DNA from 3 places in the Mesorhizobium sp. YR577 genome. Region 3 is predicted to be linked to each of the others. Evidence: riboswitches for the same ligand, from Rfam matches in the RefSeq annotation. Region 3 holds a riboswitch; each other region holds the start of a gene.
The links. Region 3 has a riboswitch for cobalamin ahead of bluB (5,6-dimethylbenzimidazole synthase). Riboswitches for the same ligand answer to the same signal wherever they lie in the genome.

Region 1: linked by a shared signal. The riboswitch ahead of BM413_RS30155 (ribonucleoside-diphosphate reductase subunit alpha) and the one ahead of bluB (5,6-dimethylbenzimidazole synthase) in region 3 are both predicted to bind cobalamin.
Region 2: linked by a shared signal. The riboswitch ahead of BM413_RS20430 (aromatic ring-hydroxylating oxygenase subunit alpha) and the one ahead of bluB (5,6-dimethylbenzimidazole synthase) in region 3 are both predicted to bind cobalamin.

Annotation. Positions count from the first base shown of each region.
Region 1 covers NZ_FPBI01000037.1:33,791-41,734, forward strand. Annotated here, with positions in the region: gene BM413_RS30145 (glycosyltransferase family 2 protein) at 1-226, shown strand, start outside; partial or broken gene BM413_RS30150 (ribonucleotide-diphosphate reductase subunit beta) at 578-1,698, opposite strand; partial or broken gene BM413_RS30155 (ribonucleoside-diphosphate reductase subunit alpha) at 1,900-4,630, opposite strand; cobalamin riboswitch at 4,804-5,014, opposite strand; gene BM413_RS30160 (response regulator transcription factor) at 5,118-5,783, opposite strand; gene BM413_RS30165 (histidine kinase) at 5,780-7,291, opposite strand; gene BM413_RS30170 (hypothetical protein) at 7,743-7,944, shown strand, end outside.
Region 2 covers NZ_FPBI01000014.1:62,081-70,024, reverse strand. Annotated here, with positions in the region: gene BM413_RS20435 (FAD-binding oxidoreductase) at 1-931, opposite strand, end outside; gene BM413_RS20430 (aromatic ring-hydroxylating oxygenase subunit alpha) at 1,031-2,278, opposite strand; cobalamin riboswitch at 2,402-2,610, opposite strand; gene metH (methionine synthase) at 2,686-6,483, opposite strand; gene BM413_RS20420 (DUF982 domain-containing protein) at 6,818-7,117, shown strand; gene BM413_RS20415 (DUF2218 domain-containing protein) at 7,269-7,553, shown strand; tRNA gene BM413_RS20410 (tRNA-Ala) at 7,652-7,727, opposite strand; gene BM413_RS20405 (TIGR02300 family protein) at 7,895-7,944, opposite strand, start outside.
Region 3 covers NZ_FPBI01000008.1:32,238-40,181, forward strand. Annotated here, with positions in the region: gene ribB (3,4-dihydroxy-2-butanone-4-phosphate synthase) at 1-870, shown strand, start outside; gene BM413_RS13035 (MFS transporter) at 938-2,152, opposite strand; gene BM413_RS13040 (TetR/AcrR family transcriptional regulator) at 2,269-2,868, shown strand; gene bluB (5,6-dimethylbenzimidazole synthase) at 2,878-3,600, opposite strand; cobalamin riboswitch at 3,648-3,832, opposite strand; gene BM413_RS13050 (histone deacetylase family protein) at 3,955-4,881, shown strand; gene BM413_RS13055 (exodeoxyribonuclease VII small subunit) at 4,885-5,136, shown strand; gene BM413_RS13060 (DUF2277 domain-containing protein) at 5,208-5,480, shown strand; gene BM413_RS13065 (pirin family protein) at 5,610-6,530, shown strand; gene dxs (1-deoxy-D-xylulose-5-phosphate synthase) at 6,637-7,944, shown strand, end outside.

The DNA of each region.
Region 1 (7,944 bases), on a different contig from region 3:
CGGCATTCCCAGCATACTCTGGGCGGTAGACGATTATTGGTTGTCCGGCCTTTTGGCAGCCAAAAGCATCGGTATTTGGCTCCCGGCCGGTCTGGAACAACCCGGCTGGACCGATGCCAACGAATTGGATGCCTTGGTCGAAGCGACGATAGACGGCGCAGGCCGGACCGAAGCGAATGCTCGCTGCATCCGTTACATGCAAGATCATTTTGGTGTCTGGAAATAGTCGGAGACCGGTCTTTTACGCCGCCTCTTTCCGCTTCCGTGCCTCTCTAGCGGCGGAGTTCGTTGCGCTGGCAGCCCAACTGAAATCATGTTTGGTATCTGAGAGGATGGACGTGAATGCGTCGTTTGCGATCCAATTGTTCAGGCCGTCTCGTTAGTCCGCGTCTTCCTCGACTGTAGCCGAACATCGCTGATTTGATGGCCACTTGCCAACGGCCGAGGCGACTGATCTCTATGTCCGCTGTAGCAGCCAGATCGGCACCGATCGGCTGCGCCAGAAGCCATGACAGGAAAACGCCCTCGGGTTGCGGCGAGCGTGTCATGCTCGCCGCCGCGGGGATGTGCTCCGTACTCAATCCCAAGCCGGTGCTCCGCCGTTCTGGTATTCGATGACGCGGGTCTCGAAGAAGTTCTTTTCCTTCTTCAAATCCATCGCCTCGCACATCCAAGGAAACGGATTTTCCACCTCCGCAAAGACCGGTTGAAGGCCAAGCTGGGCGCAGCGGCAGTTGGCGATGAAATGCATGTAGGTTTCGCACAGCGCTGCATTGAGGCCGAGGAAGCCGCGCGGCATCGTATCGCGGCCATAGGCGGCTTCCAGTTCCGCCGCATCGCGGATCATACCGCGTACCTCATCCTGGAATGCGTTGCTCCACAGATCGGGGTTCTCGATCTTGATCTGATTGATGACGTCGATGCCGAAATTCAGGTGGATGCTCTCGTCGCGCAATATGTACTGATACTGTTCGGCGATGCCGACTATCTTGTTGCGGCGGCTGAGCGACAGGATCTGCGCAAAGCCCGTATAGAACCACATGCCCTCGAAGATGACGTAGAAGGCCACGAGGTCGCGCAGGAAGTCGCGGTCCGCTTCCGGCGTGCCGGTGCGGAAATCGGGATCGTCGATATTCTGCGTGTGTTTCAGCGCCCACGCCGCCTTGTCGGTGATCGACGGCACTTCGCGGTACATGTTGAACAGATCACCCTCATCGAGGCTGAGACTTTCCACGATGTACTGGAAGGTGTGGGTGTGGATCGCTTCCTCGAAAGCCTGACGCAGCAGATATTGCCGGCATTCCGGGTTGGTCAGGTGCCGATAGATCGCCAGCACAATGTTGTTGGCCACCAGCGACTCTGAAGCGGCGAAGAAGCCGAGATTGCGCTTGATCATGCGCCGCTCGTCGTCGGTCAGCCCGTCCTTCGATTTCCACAGGGCAATATCTGCCTGCATGGAAACTCGGTCGGCATCCAGTGATTGTTGCAGCCGTTGAGGTATTTTTCTCAGGCCCAGCGATACTTCAGCGGCAGAAGTTGATTGACGTCCGCACGCGCATTGATCATCCGCTTGTCGTCGACGCGCACGCGGCTGCCGCCACGCTCGATCTCGCCGAGGCCGGTAGCATCAGTGAGAGGCGCATTGCCGGCGAGAAGCGAGACAGCGGATGTGGTTTTTGATTCGGACCAGTCGAGCATTTTGTTGTTCTCCTCAACGATTATTCTGCATGGCCGGCGCTGCCCCTCACCTGCCTGCCGGCATCCTCTCCCCGTATAGTGACGGGGAGAGGATGCCTGGCAGCAACCTTGCCGCTTTTCTTCCTTCTCCCCGTTCACGGGGAGAAGGTGGCCCGAAGGGTCGGATGAGGGGCGGCGTCGGGCTACGCGATCAGCTTTAGCCTACTGGCACGCTTCAAATTCGGGATCGTCGATGGCACAGGCCTTGCCCCATGCGGCGTCGGCATTGACGACGATGGGTGCCGCAGCCACGCTGACCGCGGAGACCGCGGAGACCGCGTTGAGCTTGCCGTTGGTGCCCTTCAGCGTCGATTTCTCGACATGCAAGGCCGAGCGCGAACGCAGGTAGTAGGTAGTCTTCAACCCCTTGTTCCAGGCCAACGGTAGAGCGCGTCGAGCTTCTTGCCGCTGGGATTGGCAATGTAGAGGTTGAGCGACTGCGCCTGGTCGATCTGCCCGACCGAGCCGTCGAAATATTTGAGATCGGAAACCATCACCTCGTCCCACAGCCCCCTCGCCTTCAGGTCATGCATAAGTGCTGCATTCACCACGGTAAAATCGCCGGACATGTTCGATTTGACGAACAGGTTCTGGTAGGCCGGCACGATCGACTGCGACACGCCGCAGATGTTGGAGATCGTCGCCGTCGGCGCGATCGCCATAGTGTTGGAATTGCGCATGCCGTTTTTCTTCACGCGCTTGCGCAGGCTCTCCCAGTCGAGCGTCAGTGAACGGGTCCATATCGACCTTGCCACCACGCGCCTGCGCCAGAAGGTCGATGGAATCGATCGGCAGAACGCCCTTCGACCACAGCGAACCGGCAAAACTCGGATAGCGACCGCGCTCGGCGGCAAGATCGCAGGACGCCGAGATCGCGTTGTAGCTGACCGCTTCCATGCTGATATCGGCGAATGCCACGGCCTCGTCGGAAGCGTAGGCGATCTTCAGCGCCTGCAGCGCATCGTGAAAGCCCATCAGCCCAAGCCCGACGGGCCGATGCTGCAGGTTCGAACGGCGCGCCTCGGGGATCGTGTAGAAATTGATGTCGATGACATTGTCGAGCATGCGCATGACGGTCTTTACCGTGCGCGCCAACCGGTCGAGGTCGAGGCCACTCACAGTCAGATGATTGATCAGATTGACGGAGCCGAGATTGCAGACCGCGACCTCGTCCTTCGGCGTATTGAGTGTGATCTCTGTGCAGAGATTGGACGAATGCACGACGCCGATATGGCCCGGCGGCGAGCGGATATTGCAAGGGTCCTTGAACGTGATCCATGGATGCCCGGTCTCGAACAGCATGGTCAGCATCTTGCGCCAGAGATCGAGCGCGCGGACCTTTCTGAATACCTTGATGCCGCCGGCAGCAGCCTTCGCTTCATAAACCTCATAGGCCGTCTTGAAAGCCGAGCCGTAGAAATCGTGCAGATCCGGCGTCTCGTCGGGCGAAAACAGCGTCCACTCGCCATCAGTCTCAACGCGCTGCATGAACAGGTCCGGCACCCAGTTGGCGGTGTTCATGTCATGCGTGCGGCGGCGGTCGTCGCCGGTGTTCTTGCGCAGGTCCAAAAACTCCTCGATGTCGACATGCACGTCTCGAGATAGGCGCAGACCGCACCCTTGCGCTTGCCGCCCTGGTTGACGGCAATCGCCGTGTCGTTCACCACCTTGAGGAACGGCACCACGCCCTGGCTTTCACCATTGGTGCCCTTGATATGCGCGCCGAGCCCGCGCACCGGGGCCCAGTCATTGCCGAGACCGCCGCAATATTTGGCCAGCAGCGCATTGTCCTTCACCGCCTTGAAAATGCCGTCGAGATCGTCCGCAACGGTGGTCAGGAAGCAGGAGGAAAGCTGCGGCCGCAGCGTGCCGGAGTTGAACAGCGTCGGCGTCGAGGCCATGAAATCGAAGGACGACAGAAGGTTGTAGAATTCGATCGCGCGGGCCTCGCGGTCGATCTCGCGTGAGGCCAATCCCATCGCGACGCGCATGAAGAAAGCCTGCGGCAGTTCGAACCGCTTGCCTTTGGTGTGCAGGAAATAGCGGTCATAGAGCGTCTGGAGGCCAAGATACTGGAATTGCAGGTCGCGTTCGGGCTTCAGTGCAGAACCAAGACGAGCGAGATCGAAGCGGCCGAGTTCCGGATCGATCAGCTCAGCCTTGATGCCGGTCGCAATGTACTCCGGGAAATAGGAAGCGTAGCGTTCACCCATCTGGCTTTGCGTCGCCTGCTCGGTCCGACCCGTGACGAAGGTCAGCGCCTCACGCCGCAACCGGTCGAGCAGCAGACGCGCGCTGACCAGCGCATAATTCGGTTCGGTCTCGACAGCGTGCGCGCGGCCAGGATCGGCGCAAGCGAAAGCTCGTCCAGCGTGATGCCATCATAGAGATTGCGCCCCGTCTCGCCGAGGATCAGATCGGACGAAACCGCATCCAGCCCTTCACAGGCTTCCTCGACGATGCGGGCAAGCCGCGCCTTGTCGAACGGAACAAGGCTGCCGTCATCGGCCCTCACCTTCAGCGAAGGTGCGGCAATCTCGGTCGTAGCTGCCTTCGCAAGCGCCCGCTCACGCGCCCGCTCCTCGCGATAGAGTACATAGGCGCGCGCTATCCTGTGGTGCTCGCTTCGCATCAGCGCCAGTTCGACCTGATCCTGAATTTCCTCGATATGAAAGGTGCGGCCAGCATCGGCGCGCCGCGTCAGCGCATACACGACGTGCGACGCCAGTTCTTCCACGACATCGTGGACGCGCCGCGAGCCTGCCGCGACCGAACCTTCGACGGCGAGAAACGCCTTGGTCAGCGCAACGGTGATCTTGGAGGCGTCGAACGGCGTCACCGCGCCGTTGCGGCGAATGACGCGATAACCGGGCTCGGTCTGCCGATCTCCCATCTCGGTGAAAGTGGATGGAACCCTGTCGGTCCCGTTGGTCTGAACTGTCGAAGTCGCCGGCATCTTAAATCCCCGTAGTGTTGCAAGACGGGGATAACTGCGGACGCATTCCGATAGACCGTGCGACGCAAGCCGCACGAAGCAAGCGCACCACCGGGACACCCCGCCCGTGGACGTTCAAAATCTATCGCGGCAGGTCTCGTGGCTCGCAGGTCGTCGCTTCCGTCGGCCTTCCCAGCGCCTTGGCGCCAGTGGCGTTACTCGACTTAAGCTCACTGCTTACAGTTGCGGGGGCAGCGCCGGCATTGCGATATCGCGCACCGGCTTCCCTCTTAGCTCTCAAGCCCGAACAGACTCGAAAGAACCACGATATCTACATACTGTGCCAACGACACAGTAGACGTCAACAGCTTGTATTCGGATAGCACGGATAAATTCGACACGATCACCTATGGCCGGAACACATGCATTGGAATGGATTGGCCAGTTATCGCAGAGAGCTGGCCACCGGACGGTCGGAAGACGAAGAGACGTATTGAACAGCCATACGAATCAACTCGGGAAGATTGCGAGCGCCGAGCTTGATTTTGAGCTGTGAACTCATATTCACAACCGTTTTATAGCTGACGCCGAGATCATCGGCGATTTCCGCGTAAGGCTTGCCTTCTGCCAGCAGGGCAAGCGTCTGCAACTCTCGTGGCGTTGCCTCTGCGAGCAAGCCGCGGCTGCGCCCCGGCGTTCCGATGAGCGCCACCTGCAGAGCCATTTGATGACCAAGATAGGGTTTTCTGGCGCGCACTGACTCAAATGCTTCAAGAAAGTCGCGAGGACCGGCATCCTTCAATACATATCCGGTAGCGCCAGCCTTTAGTGCACGGCTCACGATGACGGGGTCGCTATGCATGCTGAAGACAAGAATTGGCGTGCGGGTGTCGTGAAGTCGCATGCGTCTGATCAGATCGAGGCCGCCAAGCCCGCCGCCCTGCAGGGCGAGGTCAATGACGACGACATCCGGGTGCTTGCGTCGGTAAAGGCGGTAGCCGGCAACGACACTGTCGGCCTCCAACATCTCGTGAACTCCCGCATCCTGCAGAATGCGCCGGCATCCCTGCAACACAATCGGATGATCATCGATGATGAGAACCTGCGTCATGGCTGTCCTACCCGAGTACCGTTCTGGCCGCGTGTGGATTGCTGCTGATTGAGCGGGATGGAAATTTCGAGACGGGTTCCAGCACCGGGTTGGTTCGTGATCGAAAAATTTCCGACAAGTGCACGCACGCGCTCTTCCATACCGGTCAACCCGAGACCACGGGCCGTTCCCGGCGCAAAGCCGCGCCCATCATCCTTGATCGAAAGTTGCAGCACAGTGCGATGCCCCGGATGCTCGCTCTCTTGACTGGTGGCCGGCTGCTCGCCCAATGCGACGTCTATGCTCCGTGCTTCAGCATGCCGAAGGACATTGGTGATTCCCTCTTGAATGCATCGGTGGATCGTGATGTTGACCGGATCATCATATCTGTCGGCAAGGCGGCCGACGGCAAGGGAGATCTTCGGCGTCGGTCCATGCCGTTGGAACTCGGCCAGCAAACCGGCAATCACTTCGGCAAGCGGAAGATGATTGAGTGCCATAGGGCGGAGCTTGTTGAGAAGGCTGCGGTTCATGGTCTGAATCTTGTCGGCAATCTCATCGATCGTCGCCGTACGTTCCCTCACCTGCCCCGCCACATTGTCCGGCAGGCTTCCTGCGAGGCGTTCCAGGGAAGCGACGTTGGCTTTGATGCCGAACAGGCAAGGGCCCAGTTCGTCGTGGAGCTCGGTGGCGACCTGCCGGCGCTCATCGTCCTGGACCGTAACCAGCTGATGATTCAGGTGCTCATTGTCGACCTTCGCGGCACCGAGCCGATTGGCGAGCGCGTTGAAACGATCGGTAATATCAGCCAGTTCCTGCACGTTTGGGCGCGAGAGGCGATGTCGAAACTGCCCCTTCTCGAGTTCACGCAGGCCATTCGCCAGATTTGTCAGTGGGTGAAGCACGCGCCCAAGCGCAAGGTAGAGTATCCCCAACACGATCAGGCCGAGTACGAGCGCTACAAGACCGAGAGACCGGGTGTCCTGCCAGACTTCGCCGATCTCGTCCGATGCGTGCCCGACAATGATAACCGAGCCGATGTGACGGCCGCCGGAAACGACCTGCATCTCGCGGCGAACGTCCTCGACGCGGACAATCGACGTAAACCACCGCGGCACGGCGACTTGATCGCCGACGACTGCGTTGCTGGCTGCCATCGGCAGAAGTGCGGCCCGGCCGCCGTCGGCATTGGTTACAAGTATTCGCACGTGACGCAGATTGCCTATCCGCAACGGAATATCCGCAAGCTGCAAGACCTCTGAGTCTGCGCCTTGCGGATGTTCGAGAACCTCGCGCACCAGACGTTCCGCGAGTTCCAGGGCCGCTGCCACCTCAACCTCGGTTGCCCGCTTGGCGTTGTAAACGATGAGAATGGCAGCGGTGATCGCTGCTACGAGACTTACGAGAATGATGGCTGAAAGTATCTGCCAGCGGATCGATAGCCTCTGCCACGGGCGGTATGACCACCCGTCCGTTACGCCACCGTGGGTTATCCGATCCGCTGCCTGCTCAAAAGTGCTGTCGGCCATCGCTTACCCTATCATTCGATCGGAATTCTCCAAACTTCCCAGAATTGGCGCGTAACGCGGGTTCGTTCTGGCCGTCGAACTGCATCAAACCTTGCACAGGTGGCTTTCCTCCAGCAAGGCGATTACAGGCGATCCCCGATTTCCCTCACTCTTCCTTCCCGGACATGGCCGGATTCCAACCGCAGCATACGTGCAAGACAGGAAACCGTCTCGGGCACTTTTGGCAATCAAATCGAGAACAACTGCCATAGCCAGCACAGGCTGGTCTCCGTAACGTGAGAGTGCTTGGAAGCAGGCGACGCACTTTGATCTTGTGCGCGGTGTCCGGAAGGCGGCCCCTAACCGTCAAATTCCGGACACCCGGCAAGTGCGGAATTGACAAATTGGGCACCTCCTTAGCGCGTTGAGTTCGGTCATTTTTTGCCGCAGCGCGAAGAGTGATACATGTCTCATGAAAGACTTCGTGCCTGATATCCTCGCGTCCTTAAGCGCGCTGTTCTGCATTTCTCTCGGCAGCGCGGCGGCGCAGCAATCCAAGGCCGAGCCGGATGTGGATGCCGTTGCTCTGTTCAACGACACCGTCGCCAGGGGCAATCATTATCTGCTTGCCGACATTTCAGCACAGAAACTGCTGTCGACCGGTCGATACCACG
Region 2 (7,944 bases), on a different contig from region 3:
CGCCGGAAGCGCGGGCCGTCTGCAGCACGGTCTGGCCGGAGACGCAGTCGGCATCGATATCCGACAGCGCAAAGCGGATCGGGGTGATCTGCTCGACAGGCGCGCTATCGGGCGCGGGCGTGGAGGCGTCGGAGAACGGCGCCGGAACGACTTCGACCGGAGGCGCGCCAAAGCTTTCCTGATGATAATGCGCCATGTCGAAGCCGGCAGCCTCGAGCATCTGGCGCACCGCGCGCATGAACGGGTCTGGACCGCAGCAGAAGACTTCGCGGTCGCGGAAATCGGGGGCGAGCAGCGGCAGGCGCACGGCGTCGATGCGGCCCATGTGACCGCTCCAGACCTCGCGGTTCGAGCGCTCCTCGATGAGGAAGCCGAGCGACAGGCCGGGCATGCGGCTGCCGAGCAATTCGAGCTCCTTGCGGAAGATGATCTCTTCCGGGCGGCGCGCGCAGTTGACGAAGGCGATGTCGGTCCATGGCGCGCAATCGTTCAGCCAGCGCAGCATCGACATCATCGGCGTGACGCCGGAACCGGCGGAGACGAACAGGTATTTGGCCGACGGATGGTTGTGATGGGAGAAATCGCCGGCCGGGCCGTAGGCCTTGATGTGGACGCCGGGCACCAGATTGTCGAACATCCAGCGTGTGCCGACGCTGCCGGCCTGCGCCTTGACCGTGACCGCGATGGAGAACGGCCGCGACGGGCTGGACGACAGCGTGTAGGTGCGCATCAGCGGGCCGTCTTCCAGCGGCAGTTCCAGCGTGACGAACTGCCCCGGCTGGTAGCGGAACCAGGTCTGGTTGTCCGAGCGGAAGATGAAGGTCTTCACCTCCGACGCCTCGTCGATCACGCCGATGCATTCCAGCACCTGCAGCCGGTCGTTCCACGGCACCATCTCGTCCAGATGCCGATAAAGGGAAAGTTCCGTCATCGCGTTCATCCGCTTAGTTCCGTTTGATTGACCATGAGCTTGTCCGAAAACCGGCAGCCACTTTTCGCTAACGCGGTCCTACGGTTCGGGCTCATGGTTTTAGGCCACGCTGCGCAGCGCCGGCTTTTCGCCCTCGGTCAGGCGCGGTTCGATGAAGTTGCAGTACCATTCGACGAACTGCATCACGCCGCCCTCATGCTCTTCCGAGTAAGGTCCGGGCTCGTAGGCCGGCGACTTGATGCCGAAGGCATTTTCCTCGACGATCCGGCGGTCCTGGTCGTTGGTCTCGGTCCAGACATGGGTGAGTTCGGCAAGATCGTAGTCGACGCCTTCGACCGCATCCTTGTGGACCAGCCATTTGGTGGTGACTGCCGTTTCGGTGGCCGAGATCGGCAGCACGCGGAAGGTTACGGCATGGTCGCCGAGCACGTGGTTCCACGTCGTCGGATAGTGATAGAGCAGCAGCGCGCCGATCTTGTCGGCTGTTACTGTATCCGACAGGTTCTTCTTCACCGCGCGCTTGCCGGACATGGTGTAGCTGACGGCGTCGCGCAGCAGCGGCGCACGCGTGGCGCGGTATTGGCCACCGGCATCAATGCGGAACTTGCTCGGCAGGCCGACAGCCTCGCACTTCGCCCAATGAGCAAGCATTTCCGGGTCGCTTTCGGCACCGTTGACGCCGGTGACTGTCGGAGCTTCCGGGAAGGTCTTACAAAGTTCGGGATGGTTCGCCGCGCAGTGATAGCACTCGCGGTTGTTTTCCCAGACCAGCTTCCAGTTGCCCTTCTCGATGATGGTACTTTCGAAAGCGACTTTTGCTTCGCGCAGGCGATGCGGCAGGAGATAGGGCTCGACCATCGCGCGCATCGGCGCGAAATCCGCCGGCTCCTTGGCGAGGCAGATGAAGATGTAGCCGCCGACGCTTTCGCAGGCGACAGGCTTGAGGCCGAACTGGTTCTTGTCGAAGCCTTCGGCCATCTGGCGCGCAAACAGCAGGCGGCCGTCGAGCTCATAGGTCCACTGGTGATAGGGGCAGACGAGCTTGGCCGTGGTGCCCTTTTCGGCGGTGCAGACGCGCGAGCCGCGATGGCGGCAGGAATTGTGGAAGGCGCGGATGTCGCCCTTCTGGTCGCGCACGACCAGCACGGGATAGTCGCCGATCTGCGCGGTGATATAGCTGCCGGGCTTCGGCAGTTCGCAATCATGGCCGAGGAATAGCCAGTCGCGATACCAGATCAGGTCGAGATCCAGCTTGAAATAGTCCGGATCGATGTAGAAAGCCTGCTCGAGGCTGAAGCCCTCGCGGCGGTTGCGTAACTGCCGCAGCATCTCATTGCGCGCATCCATGTCCTGTCCTCGCTATCCAAGGACTGAACTGGTGGTGATGTCAGGGGAGAAAGATTGCACGGCAACGCCCGCTGGAGCCTGTCCGCGCAAAAATCCGCCGCTTGATCGCCCACCGCGATCAGTCGAATTTACAACACTCAAGGCTGGTTTCCGGGCTCTGGAGCGGTCCTGCAGGACCCGTCACGGACACCTTCCCAAGCCATTTGCGGCTCAGTGGTCTCCCGCCGTGACATTCTCCACCACCGTTGCGGGGGCAGCGCCGGCATCAAACCGGCTTCCCAATTCTCCGGTCCGCGATCAAGCGCACCAGCACCTCAAGTGTCCCGATATAATCACCGAATCGGCGCGCACGGCGATACGAAAGCGACATGGCCCAAGCGCAAAGGCGACAGCGGAAAAATCCCCCGCTATTCCGCCGCCTCGGCACGGGGCGCCGGCACGTAATTGAGGATCGGACCGAGCCAGCGTTCGACCTCGATCACCGCCATGTCCTTGCGGGCGGCGTAGTCCTCGACCTGATCGCGCTCGACCTTGGCGACGCCGAAATAATAGCTTTCAGGGTGCGAGAGGTACATGCCCGAGACGGACGAGCCGGGCCACATCGCCATGCTTTCGGTCAGGCTGACACCAGCCTTTTTCTCGGCATCGAGCAGCCTGAACAGCGTCACCTTCTCGGTATGGTCTGGCTGCGCCGGATAGCCGGGCGCGGGACGGATGCCCTGATAGGGCTCGCCGATCAACTCGTCCGGCGCGAGGGCCTCATTCGGCGCGTAACCCCAGAATTCCTTGCGAACCTTTTCATGCATGCGTTCGGCGAAGGCTTCGGCGAAGCGGTCGGCCAGTGCCTTGACGAGGATGGAGGAATAGTCGTCGTTGGCGCGCTCGAAGCGCTCGGCGATCGCCACTTCCTCGATGCCTGCCGTGACCACGAAGCCGCCGACATAATCGGGCTTGCCGCTGTCTGCAGGGGCTACGAAATCGGACAGTGCGACGTTCGGGCGGCCGTCGCGCTTGGCAAGCTGCTGGCGCAGCGTGAAGAAGGTTGCGAGTTCCTGCGCCCTACCCTCGTCGGTGTAGAGCCGAACGTCGTCGCCGACGGCATTGGCCGGCCAGAAGCCGATGACGCCCTTTGGCGCGAACCATTTTTCGGCGATGATCTGCTTCAACATCGCCTGCGCATCCTCGAACAGCTGGCGCGCGGCCGGGCCCTGTGCCTCATCTTCCAGAATCTTCGGATAGCGGCCCTTCAGCTCCCATGTCTGGAAGAAGGGCGTCCAGTCGATATAGCGGGCGAGTTCGGCGAGGTCCCAGTTCTCGAAGGTGCGCGTGCCGAGGAAGGACGGCTTTGGTGGCTGGTAGTTCGTCCAGTCGATCCGGTGCGCATTGGCGCGCGCCTTGGCCAGCGGCAGGCGCTGCTTGTCAGCCTCGGAGCGGGCATGGGCGTCCGCCACCTTCTTGTACTCGGCACGGACATTATCGACATAGCCGGGCTTGGCGTCGGCCGACAGCAGGCTGGAAACCACGCCAACGGCACGGCTGGCGTCGGTGACATAGACGGTCTGGCCGCGCTCATAGCGCGGGTGGATTTTCACCGCAGTGTGCACGCGGCTGGTCGTCGCCCCGCCGATGAGCAGCGGGACGCTGAAGCCCTCGCGCTCCATCTCGGCAGCGACATGCACCATCTCGTCGAGCGAGGGCGTGATCAGGCCGGACAGGCCGATGATGTCGACATTCTGCTCTTTCGCTGTCTGCAGGATCTTGGTTGCCGGCACCATGACGCCGAGATCGATGATCTCGTAATTGTTGCAGGCAAGCACGACGCCGACGATGTTCTTGCCAATGTCGTGGACATCGCCCTTCACCGTCGCCATCAGGATTTTTCCGGCGCTCTCGCGGCCACTGGAGGCAATGCCGTTCTTGGCATTGGCGATCTTCTCGGCTTCCATATGCGGCAGGAGGCCGGCAACCGCCTGCTTCATGACGCGGGCCGATTTCACCACCTGCGGCAGGAACATCTTTCCTGCGCCGAACAGATCGCCAACGACATTCATGCCGGCCATCAGCGGGCCTTCGATGACGTGCAACGGCCGCTCGGCCTTCAGCCGCGCTTCGTCGGTGTCGGCGTCGATGAATTCGGTGATGCCGTTGACCAGTGCGTGGCTGATACGCTGCTCGACCGGCCATTCGCGCCAGGCGAGATCGCGCTCCTTGGCCTCCTTGCCGGCCGTGCCCTTGTAGCGCTCGGCAAGCTCCAGCAGGCGTTCGGTGCCATCCTCGCGGCGGTTGAGGACGACGTCCTCGCAGGCTTCGCGCAGTTCCGGGTCGATCGATTCGTAGACGCCGAGCTGGCCGGCATTGACGATGCCCATATCCATGCCCGCCTGGATGGCGTGATAGAGGAACACGGCGTGCATGGCCTCGCGCACCGGCTCGTTGCCGCGGAAGGAGAAGGACAGGTTCGAGACGCCGCCGGAGATATGGACATGCGGCAGCGTGTCGATGATTTCACGAGTCGCTTCGATGAAATCGACGCCGTAATTGTTGTGCTCCTCGATGCCGGTGGCGACCGCGAAGATGTTGGGGTCGAAGATGATGTCTTCCGGCGGGAAGCCGGCCTGCTCGGTGAGCAGCTTGTAGGCGCGGGTGCAGATCTCGACTTTTCTGGCTTGCGTGTCGGCCTGGCCCTGCTCGTCGAACGCCATGACGACGACCGCCGCGCCATAGGCCCGGCAAAGCTTCGCGTGATGCAGGAAAGCCTCCTCGCCTTCCTTCATCGAGATGGAATTGACCAGCGGCTTGCCCTGCACGCATTTCAGCCCGGCCTCGATCACATCCCATTTGGAACTATCGATCATCACCGGCACGCGGGCGATATCGGGTTCGGCGGCGATGAGGTTGAGATACTCGACCATCGCCTTTTGCGAATCGATCAGGCCTTCATCCATGTTGATGTCGATGATCTGCGCGCCATTGACGACCTGATCGCGCGCGACATCGAGGGCTGCGGCGTAATCTCCTGCCGTAACGAGCTTGCGGAACTTGGCCGAGCCGGTGACGTTGGTGCGCTCGCCGACATTGACGAAGGGGATTTCGTCGGTGAGCACGAAAGGCTCGAGGCCCGACAGCCGCATCTTCGGCTCGATCTCGGGCAGTGCGCGCGGTGGATATTTCTTCACGACTTCGGCGATGGCGCGGATATGCTCGGGCGTCGAGCCGCAGCAACCGCCGACGATGTTGACCAGGCCTTCGCGCGCAAAATCCTCGATCTGCGCGGCCATGAATTCCGGGCTCTCGTCATACTGGCCGAATTCGTTGGGCAGGCCGGCATTGGGATAGGCGCAGACGAAAGTGTCGGCGACATCCGAAATTTCGGACAGATGCGCGCGCATGGCGTTGGCGCCGAGCGCGCAGTTGAGCCCGATGGTGAACGGGCTGGCGTGGCGAACCGAATGCCAGAAGGCCGTCGGCGTCTGGCCCGACAAAGTGCGGCCGGAAAGGTCGGTGATGGTGCCCGAAATCATGATCGGCAGATCGATGCCCTTCTCGGCAAAGACCTCGCTGCAGGCGAAGATCGCAGCCTTGGCGTTCAGCGTGTCGAAGATGGTCTCGATCAGGATCAAATCGGCGCCGCCGTCGATCAGGCCGCGCAGCTGCTCGGCATAGGCGATGCGCAGATCGTCGAAGGTTACGGCGCGGTAGCCAGGATTGTTGACGTCCGGCGAAATCGAGGCGGTGCGGTTGGTCGGCCCGAGCGCGCCGGCGACGAAGCGGCGCTTGCCGTCTTCCTGTTCGGCGCGGATCGCCGCGCGGCGCACGAGACGCGCTCCATCACGGTTGAGATCGTAGACCATGTCCTCCATGCCGTAGTCGGCCTGGGCAATGGAGGTCGAGGAGAAGGTGTTGGTCTCGATGATGTCGGCGCCGGCGATGGCATATTTGTAGTGGATTTCCTCGATCGCTGCCGGCTGCGACAGGATCAGAAGGTCGTTGTTGCCCTGCTGGTGGCAGGCGCAGCCGCCGAAGCGCTCGCCGCGAAAATGGTCCTCGTCGAAGCCGAGCCCCTGGATCTGCGTGCCCATCGCGCCATCGAGGATGAGGATGCGCTCGCGCGCCGCCTTTTCCAGTGCAGCACGTATCTCCGCGCCGTCGCGCGGTGCTGAAACGGCACCGAACAGTGCATCGAGGGTGTTATTTGACTGCGACATATTTTGCACCTTAAGCGACATGTCTGCGCATGTCACATAACGACATCTTTATGTCAACATATCATACCATGCTGATTTTACCACTGGCTGCATTCTTCCGACGGATCGCAAAGCCCGCACTCGCGTCGCGCAATCGCACAGGCGCGAATTCGCAGGCCAGAGACCTATTATGGCTGCAGTTTCGAAGGTCAAAGCGGCATTGTTTGTCCTGATGCAACCTCTGTCGGCCCCCGGCGTTTAACCACATGTCTCGATCGTGATTGGCGCGAGGCACATGCATGCCCATATTCTAGCGGGGCGGGATTTCTTCTCTGATCAAGAGATGAGGTTTGAAATGGACAGGTTGCAGTTCGTCATTCCGGTACGCATAAACCCGGAAGCTGGCCAGCCGGTTACGGAAATCTACAGCGTCGACGACGCCATGACCTTCCTTCACGAGTGGCCGGTCGGCAGGCAGGGGCCTGTCTATCAGACCGCGATGAATGCCTGCCTGGCTGCCATGATCGAGCAGGTTCCGACCGAAGATGCCCGCAAGGCGTTCACAAGCTTTGCCCGCGTCTCCAAGATCCTCACCAAGGACGACGCCCATGCGCTCGTGCTGGACGGGGACGGCGAGATAAGGCCGGCGCATTAAGCGTCGACAGGGACCGTGAGCCGCAACTTCAGATAACAATCATGTGTGCGTTGAGCCTGACGGTCGCCATCGGCCTGTGAGAACGGCTGCTGATGACCTAGATAGACCGCGTCAAGGCAAGCTTCGCCGCCAATGCAAAGGGAATAACATCGTGCCGAAATCGAAAGCCGTGGTCGAAACCGAGAATGCAAGCCGCTACCTGCAGCAGCTTTGCAAACATTGGGGCCACAAATTCACGGTCGATTTCACCCCGATCAAGGGGCATATCGATCTCGGTGAAGGGCGTCTGGTCGATATGGACGCAAGCCCGACCGCGCTTACGGTCGAGGTCGAAGCCGCTGACCTGCCGCGAATGGAACAGGTCGTCGCCGACCATATCGTGCGCTTTGCGTTTCGGGAGGAACTGGCTTTCGAGTGGAAGCCGATCGGCGGGTAGAGATTTTGCGGGGGGGGCACTTCGAATTTGTGCCCTTCCGCAGTTCAAACACGCGAGCCGGGAAAAGCTTTCGAAAGAATCAATCGCTTGGGAATATTTGGTGGAGCCAAGCGGGATCGAACCGCTGACCTCCTGCATGCCATGCAGGCGCTCTCCCAGCTGAGCTATGGCCCCATTTTCCGAATTTAGAACCCGGACACCGTTTCCGGCGAGTAGTCCGACCGGGGCTGGCCCCGAACCGGTGTGAGGCGGCTTCTAGCGCCGCCTCGTCGGAAGATCAAGCCTGCTTGAGGCCTTTTTCTTACACCGCAGTGCCGGCACCCCGGCACCGCGGCATTGGTTCAAGTCTCGTCGTCGTCGCCAACGCCGATGATGTCGGAGACGTCGTCGT
Region 3 (7,944 bases):
GCCGACAATGATTCGGCGCATACAACGGCCTTCACCGTGAGCGTCGACTTCAAGCACGGCACGACGACTGGTATTTCCGCTGACGACCGCACGCTGACTGTGCGCAACCTTGCCAACGGCAATGTCGGCGCGAATGATTTCGTGCGCCCGGGCCACATCTTCCCGCTGATCGCACGCGAGGGCGGCGTGCTCATGCGCTCGGGCCACACCGAGGCGGCGGTCGATCTGTGCAAGCTTGCCGGCCTGCCGCCGGTCGGCGTCATTTCCGAGCTGGTCAATGACGACGGCACGGTGATGCGCGGGCCGCAGGTGGCGGCCTTTGCCGAAAAGAACGGGTTGAAGCAGGTTTCGGTCGCAGACCTGATCGCCTATCGCCAGCGCCAGGAAACGCTGATCCAGCGCGTCGATACTTTCGACATCGACACGCCCGGCGGCACGGCCAAGGCCTATACCTACACGCTGCCATGGGATGTGATGCACCATCTTGCCATCGTCTTCGGCGATATCCGCGACGGCGTCGAAGTGCCCGTGCGGCTCCAGACCGAGGATGTCGTCGCCGATGTCTTCGGCACCGGATGCCGTCTCGACCAGATCGTGAAGGCGCTCGGCGAGCGCGAACGCGGCGTCATCGTCTATCTGCGCGAAGGCTCGGTCGGCGTTGCCGATCAGGGGCGCAATCGACCCACGCACGACCGCGAGGACCATGAGGAAGCGCGGCGGCGCGAGGACGAATGGCGCCAGATCGGTCTTGGCGCGCAGATCCTGAAGGATCTCGGCATTTCCTCGATCAACCTGATCGCTTCGCGCGAGCGCCACTACATCGGTCTGGAAGGTTTCGGCATCAAGATCGCAAAGACCGAAATCCTGTAAAACGGAAAACCTGAAAAAACGAAGGGCTCCGGTCGACCGACCGGAGCCCTTCTTCTTTGCAGCCGGCTTATTCTGCCGGCTGCGGCAATGGCGAAACCATGCGTCTCTCGCCGCCGAGCGACCTCTGGCCCAGAAGCACGGTCAGTAGAGCAATCGTGCCGGCTGCTACCGATACCCAGAAGCCGTTGTGGGCGCCGTAATTATCCACCACCCATCCGGTTGCGAATGAGCCGAGCGCCATGCCGATGCCGATGCCGGTCATCACCCAGGTGACCCCTTCGGTCAGCATTGCTGCCGGCACGCGGCGCTCGATCAGGCCGAAAGCGGTGATGAAGGTGGGCGAGATAGCCACGCCGCTGACGAAGATGGCCAGCGCCAGCAACGGCACGGTATTCACGACCAGCAGCGGCAGTGTCGTCAGCGCAATGATGGCGACCGCGATGGCCAACTGGCGTTGCAACGGCATTTTCAGGTTCAGCGCGCCGATGATCAGGCCGACCACGAAGGAGCCGACGGCATAGACGCCGATGACAAGGCTTGCAGCGCTCGGCTGGCCGAGTTCCTTGGTGATCGCCACCGCGCTGACTTCAGCGGTCGCGAAGATCGCGCCGATGAAGATCAGGGCAAAGGTGATGATCTGAACCGGCCGCTGCCGGATCGCCGAGCCGCCGCCACCATGGTCCAGCGGCCTGATTCCGGGTTCCGTCGAATGTTGCAGGATGAAGGCCGCCGATCCGAATGCGAGGAACAGCGTGCTCGCCAGCATGCCCGCTTCCGGGAACAGGGCCACGCTGAGGCCCACCGACAGCGACGCGCCGGCGATATAGACGAGTTCGTCCGCCGCCGATTCGAAGGCGAAGGCGGTGTTGAGTTCAGGACGGTCGTGGAAAATCTCGGACCAGCGCGCCCGCACCATTGCCGGCATGCTGGGCATTGCCGCGGCCACAAACGCCGACACGAACAGCGTCCAGATCGGCCAGTTCTGGTTGGTGGCGACAAGCAGTGCTGCGAAAGCGATCACCGAGATGATCGTTGTTGGAACGAGTACCCTTGTCTGGCCGAAGCGATCGACCAGCCGCGAGATCTGAGGGGCGAAGACGGCATTGGTCAGCGCATAGGTTGCAGAGACGGCACCCGCCAGCCAGTATTCGCCATGGGTCTGCGACAGCATGGCGACGATGCCGATCGGCGCCATGGCGATTGGCAGCCGCGCAATAAAACCGGCGGCAGCGAAGCCTTTGGCTCCCGGCGCCTTGAATATCTCGCTATAGGGGTTGGACATCGAATGCTCCTGGATTTCCAGAGGGGCACCACTTACATACGTGGCGTATGCAATCTAGATAGTTGCATACGTCGCGTATGTCAAATAATATACGCATCGTATGCGAAGGAGATTTGATGGCGCATAAACCACGCAAGGAGATGATCGCCGAAACGCGCGCCAAGTTGGTGGAGGCTGCGCGTCATGCTTTCGGCACGGTCGGCTATGCGGAAGCCTCGATGGACGATTTCACCGCCGCAGCCGGCCTGACCCGCGGCGCGCTCTATCATCACTTCGGCGACAAGAAGGGCCTGCTCCAGGCCGTTATTGCCGAGATCGACGGCGAGATGGCGGTGCGGGTGCGCGAAATCGCGGAAAAGGCGCCGACGCGCTGGCAGCATTTCGTCGACGAATGCACCAGCTACATCGAACTGGCACTCGATCCGGAAATCCAGCGCATCCTGTTCCGCGACGCCCCTGCCGTGCTGGGTGATCCGTCGCAATGGCCGAACGCCAGCGCCTGCGAAGCCTCGATGACGGAAAATCTGACCCAGCTGCAGGAAGAGGGGATTGTCGTTCCCGATCTCGACCCGGGCACCGCGGCGCGGCTGATCAATGGCGCGAGCAGCCAGGCATCGCAGAGGATCGCGAATTCCGATGATCCCGAGGAAACCTCACGCAAAGCCGTCTCGGCCTTCAAGACCTTGCTTAACGGGCTGCTGGTCGACAAGGGCTGAGAGGGCGCGTTAACGGGGCACGTCGTTGGCGATGTCCTTCAGCGCGTCTTCGCCTTCGCCGCCGAAGATCTCGCTCATGATCAGATCGGAAAGCGGCAGGCGGCTGCCCCAGCCGTTTCGCTCGAGGTCGGGTCGCGGCGCGAATTCCGAGACATGGCCGACGCAGAGATAGGCGATCGGGACGACGTGGCCGGGAATGTTCAGCACGCGTTTCAAAGCGTCCACGTCGATGATGCTGACCCACCCGACGCCGATGCCCTCAGTGCGCGCCGCCAGCCAGAAATTCTGCACGGCGCAAACCGTGCTGTAGATGTCCATCTCGGGATTGTGCCAGCGGCCGAGCGGCGAACCCTTCGAGCGAGAGCGGTCGCAGGTGATGCAGAGGTTCAACGCGCTTTCGCATATGCCTTCTAGTTTCAGCTTGCGGTAGAGCGCCTGCCGCTCCTCGGCGATATTAGGCAGTTCCTGCTCGCGGGCGGCGAGGAAAAGGTCGCGCACGGCCTGCCGGCGCTGCATGTCGCGGACGACGATGAAGTTCCAGGGCTGCATGAAGCCGACGGAGGGCGCGTGGTGGGCGGCGAGCAGCAGCCGGGCCAGCACCGTATCGTCTATCGGGTCGGGACGAAAATGGCTGCGCACGTCGCGGCGGGTGAAGATGGCGCGGTAGACGGCATCGCGCTCGGCTTCTTCGAAGGCATTTTCACGGCAGGCGCGGTTGCGGACAGCATTCATCGCATTTCCCCTTGCGATCGAAAAAATGTCGCTCCGCCTGTCCACGCGGATGACTATTTCTGCCGGGCCGGTCTTCTGGCTTGGGTTCATCCCGCGTCCGGCGCCTTCCCGTTCAAACGAACAGTGGCATTTGCCGGTGCGGTTCCCCTTACAGCGTTGGGCACGCCACGGATTTTCACCGTGTTCCCGATTCTCCCACCTTGCGGCAGGCACCTGACAGTGCCGAAGACTTAGCGCGCAACGCTTGCAAAAACATCCCCCGATGCCGACCTATGATTTCGCAAAGAGGATTTTCCCCAGGCTTCCGGCGCCGACGCATGGCGGCGGCACGGTCTTTCCTGATAGGATGTTTGCATGACGACGCGTCTCTATTCACATCCGATCTATCTCGAGCATCTGACGCCGCCCGGCCACCCGGAGCGCCCGGACCGCCTGCGTGCAATCGCGCGCGTGCTGGAAGACGAGGCCTTTGCCGCACTCGACCGAGTCGAGGCACCGGAGGGCGACGAGGCGACGATTCTTTACGCCCACCCGGAAAGCCATGTCGAAAAAGTGCGCGCGGCTATCCCGCAAGAGGGTATCCGTTCCATCGATGCCGACACCTCCGCCAGCCCCAAAAGCTGGATCGCGGCGCTGACGGCGATAGGTGCGGCGAACGCGGCTGTGGACGACGTGTTTTCCGGCAAGGCCGACAATGTCTTCGTCGCCAGCCGCCCGCCGGGGCACCATGCCGAAAAGACCACGGCGATGGGCTTCTGCCTGTTCAACAATGCCGCGATCGCCGCGCGCTATGCACAGAAGAAGCACGGCGCCGAGCGCGTCGCCATCGTCGACTGGGACGTGCACCACGGCAACGGCACGCAGGACATTTTCTGGGACGACCCGTCGGTGCTCTACTGCTCGACGCACCAGATGCCGCTTTACCCCGGCACCGGCGCGAAGAACGAGACGGGCGCCGGCAACATCGTCAACGCGCCGCTGGCACCGCAGACCGGCAGCGACATTTTTCGCGAAGCGATGCGTTCGCGCGTGTTTTCGGCGATCGACGATTTCGCGCCGGACCTGATCATCATTTCGGCCGGTTTCGATGCGCATCACCGCGACCCGCTGGCCGAGATCAACCTGACCGAAGACGATTTCGACTGGGCGACCGGCGAACTCATGGACCGCGCCACGCGCCATGCGAGCAACCGGCTCGTCAGCCTGCTGGAAGGCGGATACGACCTCGAGGGCCTGTCGTTCTCGGTCGCGGCGCATGTAAAGCGCCTGATGAAAGGATAAGGAATGGCTACCGAGCCGAGTGAAGAAATCAAGGCGATGAGCTTCGAGCAGGCGCTGGAGGCGCTGGAAAAGATCGTCGACGATCTGGAGCGCGGCGACGTGCCGCTCGACCAGTCGATCAAGATCTATGAGCGCGGCGAAGCGCTGAAGACCCATTGCGACCGGCTGCTCAAGGCCGCCGAAGACAAGGTCGAGAAGATCCGCCTGTCGCGCGACGGCAAGCCGGTGGGCACGGAGCCGCTCGACGGCGAATGACTTGACGTCGCGGCACCTCGCGCCCAGTTATGAAGCAGACAAAGGGTCGATGGAAAATCCGGGAGCTGACGATGTGCCGCAATATCAAGACGTTGTTCAATTTCGAGCCACCGGCGACGCATGACGAGATCCGCGACGCAGCACTTCAGTTCGTCCGCAAGCTGAGCGGTACGACGAAACCTTCCAAGAAGAACGAGGAAGCCTTCAACCGCGCCGTCGATCAGATAGCGGAGGCGGCGCACGAACTGCTGCATTCGATGGAAACGCACCAGCATCCGCGCAACCGCGAGGAAGAAGCCGCCAAGGCGAAGGCCCGTTCGGCGCTGCGTTTTGCAAACGCATGACGCTTGTCGTGCGCCTGTTCTAGGCTCAGCGATTGAACATACCGTCTCCGGTATGGGACTTTCGATTGTCGCGCTTGGGGCGTAGCCTCTCTGCATAAGGTTGAACGCAACCGCAGACCGGAGTGTCCCATGAGCTTTTTTCCCGCACGCGATCCCGAACCGGGCGACGCCTTCTCCTGCGATGCCATCGAGCTGATGGTCATTCCCAACGCCAAGGACATCGGTGGCTTCGAGGTGCGGCGCGCACTACCGACGGCAAAGCGCAGGCTGGTCGGACCGTTCATCTTCTTCGACCGCATGGGGCCGGCCATCCTGCGCGCAGGCAAGGCGCTCGACGTGCGCCCGCATCCGCATATCGGTCTTTCGACCGTCACCTATCTGTTCGATGGCAAGATCAGGCACCGCGATTCGCTCGGCACGGAAATGGTGATCTCGCCCGGTGACGTGAACCTGATGACCGCCGGGCGCGGCATCGTCCACTCCGAGCGCACGCCCGAGGAAATGCGCGGTGCGCCGATGTCGGTTTCGGGCCTGCAGACCTGGATCGCGCTGCCCGACCACAAGGAGGAAATCGCGCCCGTCTTCGAGAATACCGCAAGCGCCACGCTGCCCGAATTCAGCGCCGAGGGCGTGACCGGGCGGGTGGTGATCGGCGAGCTTGAAGGCATGCGCGCGCCGGTGACGACCTATCACGACACGCTCTACGCCGATATCCGCCTCGCCCCCGGCGCCAGCTACAGCATTCCCGCCGACGCCGAGGAACGCGCCATCTATGTGCTTGACGGCAGCATTGTGATTTCCGGCGACCGTTTTCCCGAAAACCGGCTGCTGGTGCTGAAGCCGGGCGACGAGATCGTGGTTTCGGCGGAAAATGGCGCCCATTTCATGCTGTTCGGCGGTGCTTCGCTCGGTTCGCCGCGCCATATCTGGTGGAATTTCGTCTCGTCCTCCAAGGAACGAATCGAGCAGGCCAAGCAGGAATGGAAGACCGGCCGCTTCGACATCGTGCCAGGCGACGACAAGGAATTCATACCTTTGCCTGAAAGTTGATGCTTATGACGCTGGGATACGCGTCATCACCGCACATTTACTTTCCGGAGCCGACGCTCTATCTCCAATCTGTAGACTAAATGGATTACAGACAGGCTTCGACCTCGTGACTTTGCCACCTAAGACGCCGCTGCTGGACAAGGTCCGCATTCCCGCGGACCTCAAGCTGCTGCCCGAAAGCGACCTGCCACAGCTCGCTTCGGAGTTGCGCGCCGAATTGATCGACGCCGTTTCGCACACTGGCGGACATCTTGGCGCGGGCCTCGGCGTGGTCGAACTGACGGTGGCGCTGCACTACGTCTTCGACACGCCGGACGATCGCATCATCTGGGATGTCGGCCACCAGGCCTATCCGCACAAGATTCTCACCGGCCGCCGCGACCGCATCCGCACGCTGCGCATGGAAGACGGGCTGTCCGGCTTCACCAAGCGCACCGAGAGCGAATACGATCCCTTCGGCGCCGCACATTCCTCGACCTCCATTTCGGCCGGCCTCGGCATGGCGGTGGCGCGCGACCTCAATGGCGGCACCAACAACGTCATCGCCGTCATCGGCGACGGCGCGATGTCGGCGGGCATGGCCTATGAGGCGATGAACAATGCCGGCGCGCTGAATGCGCGGCTGATCGTCATCCTCAACGACAACGACATGTCGATCGCGCCGCCATCGGGCGCGATGAGCGCCTATCTGGCGCGGCTGGCGTCGGGCAAGACCTATGCCGGCATCCGCGATCTCGGCAAGAAGCTGACCTCCTATCTCGGCGCACGCGCCGACCGCGCCATCACCCGAGCGGTAGAACATGCGCGTGGCTATGTCACCGGCGGCACGCTTTTCGAGGAGATGGGTTTTTACCACATCGGCCCGATCGACGGGCACAATCTGGAACACCTCGTTCCGGTGCTGAAGAATGTTCGCGACAATGGCACCGGCCCGATCCTGATCCACGTCGTGACGCAGAAGGGCAAGGGTTATGCCCCTGCCGAAGCCGCCGCCGACAAATATCACGGCGTCAACAAGTTCGACGTCATCACCGGCGCGCAGGCCAAGGCCCCGGCCAATGCGCCGAGCTACACCAAGGTTTTTGCCGAAAGCCTGATCCAGGAAGCGCGCGAGGACGACCGCATCGTCGCCATCACCGCCGCGATGCCTTCCGGCACCGGGCTCGATCTCTTCGGAGAAGTATTCCCGAGCCGCACTTTCGATGTCGGCATCGCCGAGCAGCATGCCGTGACTTTCGCTGCCGGTCTGGCGACGGAAGGGTTGAGGCCTTTCGCGGCGATCTATTCGACCTTCCTGCAGCGCGCCTACGACCAGGTCGTGCATGACGTGGCGATCCAGAAATTGCCGGTGCGCTTCCCGATCGACCGCGCAGGCTTCGTCGGCGCCGACGGGCCGACCCATTGCGGCGCCTTC